2 regions of the Arthrobacter sp. NQ4 genome follow, and region 2 is predicted to be linked to the other one. Evidence: predicted binding sites of a transcription regulator. Region 2 holds the regulator's gene; the other holds the start of a gene.

Region 1 (4,414 bases), on a different contig from region 2:
TCTCCGGCCTGAAAACCGGGCCAGTCTGTACGCGGCGGACGGCCTACTTCAGGCCGAGCTGCTTGGTGGGGGTCCGGAAGGATTCCTTTGCGGTCAGGGCCGAGACAGCGGCCACCGCGCAGATGATGGCAGTGAAGATGCTGATCTGGACCCAGCCGCCGGGCTTGATGCCGCCCATGGCAGCCACGATGGCGGGCGCGAACCCTGCCATCAGGAAGCCCAGCTGGGTTCCGATGGCCAGGCCGGAGAACCGGACCTTGGTGCTGAACATTTCGGCGTAGAAGGAAGGCCAGACGGCGTTGGCCGCCGCGTAGCCGCACGAGAAGTAGCCGATGGCGGCCAGGAACATCAGCGGGACGCTGTGGGACTCCAGGCTCAGCAGGAAGACGGGGGTGAGGACCGCGCTGGCCAGGGCGCCGTAGATAAAGACGGGCTTGCGGCCGATCTTGTCCGCCAGCATTCCGAAGAGCGGCTGGGTGCCCAGGGCCACGATGTTGGCGGCAACCACCAGCCACAGGGTGGTGGTGCCGTCCACGCCGGCAACGGTCTTGGCGTAGCTGATGGCCAGGGTGCCGAAGACGGTGGAGACGGCGGCGATGAAGGCGCAGCAGATCACGCGGAGCACGTCGCGCCAGTGGCCCTTGAGCAGGTCTGCCACGGGCAGCTTGGCGATCTGTGCGTTCTTCCGGGCTTCCTCGAAGGCGGGCGGCTCGTGCAGGGTGCGGCGGATGAGGAACGCCACCACCACCACCGCGGCGCTCAGCCAGAACGGGATGCGCCAGCCGATGCCGAACTTGATCTCGTCCGGCAGGGCCAGGACGGGGATGAACACCAGGGCTGCGAGGATCTGGCCGCCCTGGGTGCCGGTGAGGGTCCAGGAGGTGAAGAAGGAGCGGCGGTTGTCCGGGGCATGCTCCAGGGTCATGGAGGAGGCGCCGGCCTGCTCGCCTGCCGCGGAGAGGCCCTGGCAGAGGCGGGCCAGCACCAGCAGCGCCGGTGCCCACCAGCCGACCGTACGGAAGTCGGGCAGGCAGCCGATGACGAAGGTGGAAGCACCCATGAGCACCAGGGTGAACATCAGGACTTTCTGCCGGCCCACCCGGTCGCCGAAGTGGCCCAGGATGATGGCGCCGATGGGACGTGCCACGTACGCGAACCCGAAGGTTGCGAAGGACATGATGGCGGCGTTGGCATCGGCATTGGGGAAGAAGACCGTGGGGAAGATCAGTGCTGCGGCCGAGCCGAAGATGAAGAAGTCATAGTATTCGACGGCGCTGCCCAGGAAGCTGGCGAGGGCGGCCTTCTTGGGTGTCCCGGCGGAGGTGATGGCACCCGCCCCTGCGGACGGAAGTGTCTTGCTCATGGTGTTCCTTTGGTGTGACGACATTGTCGCGGATGGATCTGGGGGGGGTCGCAGCCGCCGATGCCTTGGTGCGGGCGGGGGATGCGGCTGGAGTCCGGTGCAAAGACCCGGCATTTGTAGCCACATGGTGGGAGCTACTTTTGCGATACAGAAACTATGACTGTGAGGGCAGTCACCTGTCAAGAAAATATTCACCATCTAGAAATAGCTCTCACATTGTGGCAACATCGAATGCATGAGTGTGAACCAAACCACAGCGGTCAATGAAGAATCCGCTGCCGCCGCCCGCGCCGGAGAGCCCGTGAATGCCATGCCGCCGGAAGGCAAAGTGGGCGCCCGTCCCGCTGACCGCACGGACATGGTGGGCAAGGCCCTGGGGCTGCTGGTCCTCCTGGGTGATGAACCCCGCGGTGCCAGTGCCGCAGAAATTTCCCGCCGCGCCGAACTTCCCTTCAGTACCACCTACCGCCTGCTGGGCTCCCTGACCCGCGACGGCTTTGTCGACTACGAGCCGGACGGCCGCCGCTACCACCTGGGCCTGCGGATCTTCCAGCTGGGGCAGCGCGTCTCCAACCACCATGGCTTCGCGGGTACGGCCATGCCCATTCTCCGCCGGGTCACCGAGCAGACCGGCGAGGCCACCATCCTCAGCGTCCGCGACGGCCTGCACCACCTGACCGTCAGCAAGGTGGACGGGCCGCAGACCTTCCGCGTGACCAGTGACCCCGGCCACCTCGGCTCGCTCTCGACCACCGCCGTGGGCAAGGCCCTGGTGGCTTTTGCCGAGGATGCGGAACGGGAAAAGCTGCTGGCGGAGCTCCCGCTGGAGGCGCTGACTGACAAGTCCGTGACGGACCGCCGCGCTTTCCGGGCTGAGATCGAAAAGGTCCGCCGGCAGGGTTACGCCGTCATGGACGAGGAGAACGAGGCAGGGATGCGTGCCGTGGCCGTGCCGCTGCTCAACGACCAGGGGCACGCCTTCGCCTCGCTGGCAACTGCCGTGCCGGTCTTCCGGCTGGACCTTGAGGGGCTGGTGGCGCACGTTCCCCTGCTCCAGGAAGCCGCCGCCGAACTGGCGGCCAGGCTGCCGCAGCGATAGCACCAAGGGGCCAGCAACCGTCCCCGGGGCGACACCGTTGTTCGCATGAAGAACAATAGTGCGATAAGTGAACATTTGTTGTACCGTAATCCCTATCACCCCGCAGCGCGGCCGAGTTCCGCGCCTGCCCGGTGCCGTACCAAAGGAGCTGCACGCATGAGCAATCGAACTGAGTCCTACCTTGTAGGGCTGGTTGGTGATGGCGTTACGCCATCGCTCACGCCGCCCATGCACGAACGGGAAGGTGACGTGCAGGGCCTGCGCTACCTGTACCGTCCCATCGACCTGCTGGAACTGGGGCTGACCGGGGAATCGGTGGGCGCCATCCTGGACAGTGCCCGCATCCTGGGCTTCAACGGCCTGAACATCACCCATCCCTGCAAGCAGCTGGTCCTGCAGCACCTGGATGAGGTCAGCCCGGACGCGCGCCGCCTCGGTGCCGTCAACACCGTGGTCATCCGGGACGGCCGCTTCATCGGCCACAACACCGACTTCTCCGGCTTCGCCGCCGCCCTCGCCTCCGGCCTTCCCGGCGCCCGGCTGGACCGCGTGGTGCAGCTCGGCGCGGGCGGTGCCGGGTCCGCCGTCGCCTATGCCCTGCTCAGCGCAGGCGTCAAATCCCTGGACCTGGTGGACATGGACCCCGCCAGGGCCACCGCACGGGCTGCCGAGCTGCAGGGCTTTTTCCCGGACAGCACCGTCACGGCCCGCACCACGGCGGAGCTGCCGCAGCTGATGCCGCTGGCCGATGGCCTGGTGCACTGCACACCCGTTGGAATGGCAGCCCACCCCGGCGTCCCGCTGGACCTTGACCTGCTCGAGCCCCGGCACTGGGTGGCGGACATCGTCTACCGCCCGATCGACACCGAACTGGTCCGCGGCGCCCGCGCCAAGGGCTGTGAGGTCCTGGATGGCGGCAGGATGGCAGTGGGCCAGGCCGCCGACGCGTTCCGGATCTTCACCGGCCTGGACGCCGACCCGGAGCGCATGCGCTCGCACTTCCTGGAGCTTGTGGCCGCCGAGGAGGTGGCCGCCTGATGCGCACAGGAATCGCCACGGTCTGCCTCTCCGGCACCCTGAAGGAAAAGATGCAGGCCTGCGCCATCGCCGGCTTTGACGGCATCGAAATCTTCGAGCAGGACCTGGTCACCTCACCGCTCAGCCCCGAAGACGTGCGGAAGATGGCAGCGGACCTGGGGCTCGGCCTGGACCTGTACCAGCCCTTCCGCGACTTCGACGGCGTCACCCCGGACCTGCTGAAGGCCAACCTCCGCCGCGCCGAGGCCAAGTTCAAGCTCATGGCCCGCCTGGGCATGGACACCATCCTGGTGTGCTCCAACGTTGCCACCGCCACCATTGACGACGACGCCGTCCGCGCCGAACAACTGGCACAGCTCGCAAACCTCGCGGGGGACCACGGCGTCAAGGTGGCCTATGAGGCCCTGGCCTGGGGCAAGTACGTCAACGACTACGAGCACGCCTACCGCCTGGTGGAGATGGTGGACCACCCCAACCTGGGAACCTGCCTGGACTCCTTCCACATCCTGTCCCGCGACTGGGACACGGCGCCGATCGAGGACATCAACCCGGACAAGATCTTCTTCGTCCAGGTGGCGGACGCCCCCAAGCTCTCCATGGACGTCCTGTCCTGGAGCCGTCATTACCGCGTCTTCCCGGGCGAGGGGCAGTTCGAGCTGGCCAAGTTCATGGGCCATGTGGTCCGCGCCGGCTACACCGGACCCGTGTCGCTGGAGGTCTTCAACGACGTCTTCCGCCAGTCGGACGTCGAGCGCACCGCGGTGGATGCCATGCGGTCCCTGATCTGGCTGGAGGAGCAAAGTGCCAAATGGCTCGCCGGCGCCGAAGCCGCGCCCGGCAACGCAGCCGCGCTCCGCCGTCGTTATCCCATGGAACTTGCCACGCTGCCCAAGGTCAACGAACCTGCCGGCTTC
Region 2 (4,414 bases):
GGAGGACCTCGCCGAAAGTGATGGCGACGTCCTCCACGGTGTGGTGGACGTCAATGTGGGTGTCGCCGGTGGCCTTGACCGTCATGTCGATCAGTGAGTGCTTGCACAGGGCGGTCAGCATGTGGTCGTAGAACGGCACCGAGGTATCGATGTCCGATACGCCGGTTCCGTCGAGGTTGATCTCCACGAGTACGGAGGACTCGCTGGTGGCACGCTCCATGCGGGCGGTCCGGGCAGCAGCCGTATTCGATCCGGTTGGACTCATGGTGAAGGATCCTTAGTGGGAGAAGGAGTGGTTCAAGGCGACCAGCGCCGCAGTATCAAGTCTAGGCGCGAAGCGCGGCGTGGCCGGCAAGGATGCGTTCCAGGGACGTGAGGAAGGCTGTGGTTTCCGCCTCAGTGCCTGCGGTGACCCGGAGGTGGCCGGGGATGCCCACGTCCCGGATGAGCACGCCCGCGTCCAGCAGTTCCTGCCAGACCTGGTGCGGATTTTCCAGGCCGCCAAAGAACACGTAGTTGGAGTCCGACGCGGCGGGCTTGAGGCCCATCCTGGTCAGTTCGGCCACGATGCGGTCCCGCTGCTTCTTAATGTCCTCGACGTCGGCCATGAGCGCTTCGCGGTGTTCGAGTGCGGCCAGGGCGGTGGCCTGGGTGATGGCGGACAGGTGGTACGGCAGGCGGACCAGGCGCAGGGCGTCGGTGACCTCGGGTGCAGCGGCCATGTAGCCGAGCCGGGCCCCCGCCAGGGCGAACGCTTTGCTCATGGTGCGGGACACGATCAGCCGCTCACGGCCGGGCAGGAGCGTCAGCGCGCTGGGCGTTCCGTCGTGCGCGAACTCGTGGTACGCCTCATCGACTATGACGATGGCCTGGCTGTCCGAACCGGCCTCGTAGACGGACTCCACGACGTCCAGCCCAAGTCCGGTCCCGGTGGGGTTGTTGGGCGAGCAGAGGAACACGATGTTCGGCTGCAGTTCCTTGACCTGGCGCGCGGCCGACTCCGCGCTGAGGTCATAGCCCTCCGCGCGCTCCCCGGTGATGTACTGCGTGTCTGTTCCGCTGGCCAGCAGCGGGTACATGGAGTACGTGGGCGGGAAACCCAATGCGGTGCGGCCCGGACCGCCAAAGGCCTGGAGGATCTGCTGGAGGACCTCGTTGGAACCGTTGGCGGCCCACAGGTTGGTTTCATCGAGCCCATGCCCGAGGTATTCGGCCAGGGCCTTCCGGAGCGCGGTGAACTCACGGTCCGGGTAACGGTTTAGACCCGCAGCGGCCTCCGTCACGGCGGCACTGATGGCTGCGCGCACGTCGGCGGGGACACCATGGGTGTTTTCATTGACGTTCAGCAGAATGGGGACGTCCAGTTGGGGCGCCCCGTAAGGGGTCAGGCCGCGGAGGTTGCTGCGGAGGGGAAGCCGGTTCAGACGTTCTAGCTGGTCGTTCACCTGAACAGTTTAGTTGCCGCGGCAACGACCGGAAAATGTGACGGTTCCTGTTCGCCCTCGGCATGTCCCGCGGCGGCCCGCTCCAGGGCTTGCCAGCCAGCCAGGCAGGCCACTCTCGCAGAGGCCACGAACTCAGGGGTGGCGCCGGTCAGTAGACGGCCGGTCAGTGGGCGGGGACGGTCAGTGAGTGGGGACGGTCAGTGAGTGGGGACGAAGAGCTGCTGGCCCGGAAGAACGGTGCCCGCGGCAAGGTTGTTGAGCTGGACGATGTCCGCCACGACGTCCCGGGCGTCCCGGTCCGGAGCGACGGCGCCCGCAATGGCCCACAGCGACTGGCCGGACTGCACGGTCACCGTGACGGTGGGCGTCACGGCAAGGTCGGCGGCCGAGTCCGAGGCCTTGGCCGGGGAGTGGAAGAGGCCCGAAAGCGACAGCAGGAGTACGGCCAGGAGCACGAGCGGAACTCCGATCAGGACGATCCTCCCCCGGCGGGTCAGCCGCAGGGGTGCGGACGAAGGTGAAACCTGGTGAAGAGATAAAGCTGACATGAACTAAGCCCTCCTGGACTTGCCGTGCTGCCCGGGTGTCCGCCCGCTGCTGCCTTGCCGTTCATATCGCGCCGGGACTTCTCCCGGCCGCGTATTCGAATGGGGCACCTGCTGGTTAGAACACATGTTCGAACTTTGCTTGTTAAGTTTTAGCACCTATCAACGAACAATGTCGAGACTCGCTAGAACAAATGTTTGAAAAAGCAATGTGGCTGGCCTAGTTTTGAAACCACAGAACATCCACCACTGAAGTTGAACAGCAGGGTCTGACAATGACAGTGGGAGTCCTTCCGGCGGCACTGTGGAACAGCGGCACACGGAAGATCCGGCGGCAAGCGAAAGGCATTGGCGAATATGGCAGCAGCAGCCGCCGGGGGCAGGACCGCCCCGCAATCCAAGAGGACAGCCAAGGGCCTGACCCCACGGCAGAAAAAGATCCTCGAAACCATCCAGCGCTCGGTCAACGAGAACGGTTATCCGCCCTCCATGCGCGAGATCGGCGACACCGTCGGCCTTGCGAGCCTGTCCAGCGTGACCCACCAGCTCTCACAGTTGGAGAAGCTGGGTTACCTGCGCCGCGACCCCAAGCGGCCGCGCGCCATGGAAGTGCTGATGCCGCTCACGCTCGACGGCGGGGGCAAAGGCGCCGGCGCGTCTCCTGCGCCGCAGGCTGCGGGCGGCGGCGCCACGGTCACCGAACTGCCCACCGCGCTGGATACGGCCATGGTTCCGCTGGTGGGCCGGATTGCCGCCGGCGGCCCCATCCTCGCCGAACAGCTCGTGGAAGACGTCATGCCGCTGCCCCGCCAGCTGGTGGGCCAGGGCGAACTTTTCATGCTGAGGGTGGCCGGTGACTCCATGGTGGACGCCGCCATTTGCGACGGCGACTGGGTGGTGGTGCGGCGGCAGGCTGACGCTGCCAACGGCGACATTGTTGCTGCCCTGCTGGACGACGAGGCGACCGTGAAGACGTTCCGCCAGCGCGACGGACACACCTGGCTGCTCCCCCAGAACACGCAGTACGAACCAATCCTGGGCGACCACGCCACCATCATGGGCAAGGTCGTCTCAGTCCTGCGTTCGCTCTAGCCTGCGCACGCCTGCGCGGCATCCGCGCAGGCGTTGTCCGGCGGTGTCTCAGGAAGCGTCGGCACCAAGCCGGGTGAGCGCAGCCAGCGCCTTGGCGCGATCGGTGGTGGCCCAGAACGGGGGCAGCGCACCGCGCAGGAATCCCGCATAGCGTTCGGTGGCCAGCCGTGAGTCCAGGACGGCCACCACCCCTTTGTCCCCGGTAGACCTGATCAGGCGGCCGGCCCCCTGCGCAAGCCGGATGGCCGCGTGGGTGGCGGAAACGGACATGAAGCCGTTTCCCCCTGCCTGCGCCACGGCACGCGAACGCGCCGTCATGAGGGGATCGTCCGGCCGCGGGAAGGGGATGCGGTCTATCACCACCAGCCGGCAGGATCCTCCGGGAACGTCGACGCCCTGCCACAGGGACATGGTTCCGAAGAGGCAGGTGTCCGGTTCGTCGGCGAATTGCTTCACCAGGGCGGTCATGGTCGACTCGCCCTGGCAGAGAACAGTCATATTGAGCTTGGGCCGGAGGGCATCGGCGGCCTCTTCGGCGGCCCGACGCGAGGAGAACAGGCACAGGGCGCCCCCACCGGATGCCTTGATGAGTGCTTCGAGTTCTGACAGCGCTTCCGGTGACACGCCGCGGCCGGGCTTGGGCAGGTGGCCGGCGACGTAGAGGATGCCCTGCTTGGGATAGTCGAAGGGCGAGCCAACATCCACGCCCGTCCAGCTGGGGGCTCCGTCGCCTACCAGGCCCAGTCCCCCGGCCGCCGGTTCAAAGGCGGAGCCAATGGCCAGGGTGGCAGAGGTCAGCACGACGGTATGGTCCGCAAAAAGCCCCTCCCGCAGCCTCCCGGCGACGGATAGTGGGGCTATGTTGATCAGCACCGGTGCACTGTCATCGGGCGGTGAGTATCCCTGGCCGGGGTCGAAGGTGCTGGCGCGGGAAAACCACACCACTTCGCGGTTCTCGCGTGCAGCAATGAGCCTTTCGCAGAGTTCCAGGATGAGCATCAGCCGGGAACGCGCCAGCTGCCGCCCGCCGTCGGCTGTGGTGTTGCTGTCCCCTTTGGAATCGGACAACGCGGCCCGGCACGCTTCACGCAATTGGTCCACGCAGTCGAGCTGTTCATCGTTCAGCCCGTTGGGAAGCAGACCGTTCGGCGCGCCGGCAAGAGCCAGCTCCAGGTTGGCAGCTGCGGCGGTCAGGGCATCAACGGTGATGGCGGTATGTTTCCGGGCACCCGAAGCGGCAGCGTGGACCATGGCCACGGACAACTGTCCGGACACGGCGCCAGTAACCCGGTCCTGCAGTTCGTGCGCTTCGTCCACCACCACGACGTCGTA

Evidence for each region. Region 2 encodes LexA, which represses DNA repair genes until DNA is damaged. Its sites were predicted from a motif close to TCGAACANNTGTTCGA; they were not measured.
Region 1: a site for LexA is predicted at 2,530-2,545, ahead of PUN51_RS15660 (shikimate dehydrogenase). Genes of this name have one in related genera too.

The regions. Positions count from the first base shown of each region.
Region 1 covers NZ_JARETC010000010.1:5,406-9,819, reverse strand. Annotated here, with positions in the region: gene PUN51_RS15670 (MFS transporter) at 44-1,363, opposite strand; gene PUN51_RS15665 (IclR family transcriptional regulator) at 1,599-2,462, shown strand; gene PUN51_RS15660 (shikimate dehydrogenase) at 2,619-3,500, shown strand; gene PUN51_RS15655 (bifunctional sugar phosphate isomerase/epimerase/4-hydroxyphenylpyruvate dioxygenase family protein) at 3,500-4,414, shown strand, end outside.
Region 2 covers NZ_JARETC010000003.1:40,969-45,382, forward strand. Annotated here, with positions in the region: gene hisB (imidazoleglycerol-phosphate dehydratase HisB) at 1-265, opposite strand, end outside; gene PUN51_RS06645 (histidinol-phosphate transaminase) at 327-1,445, opposite strand; gene PUN51_RS06650 (LysM peptidoglycan-binding domain-containing protein) at 1,643-1,993, opposite strand; gene lexA (transcriptional repressor LexA) at 2,348-3,082, shown strand; gene PUN51_RS06660 (ATP-dependent DNA helicase) at 3,131-4,414, opposite strand, start outside.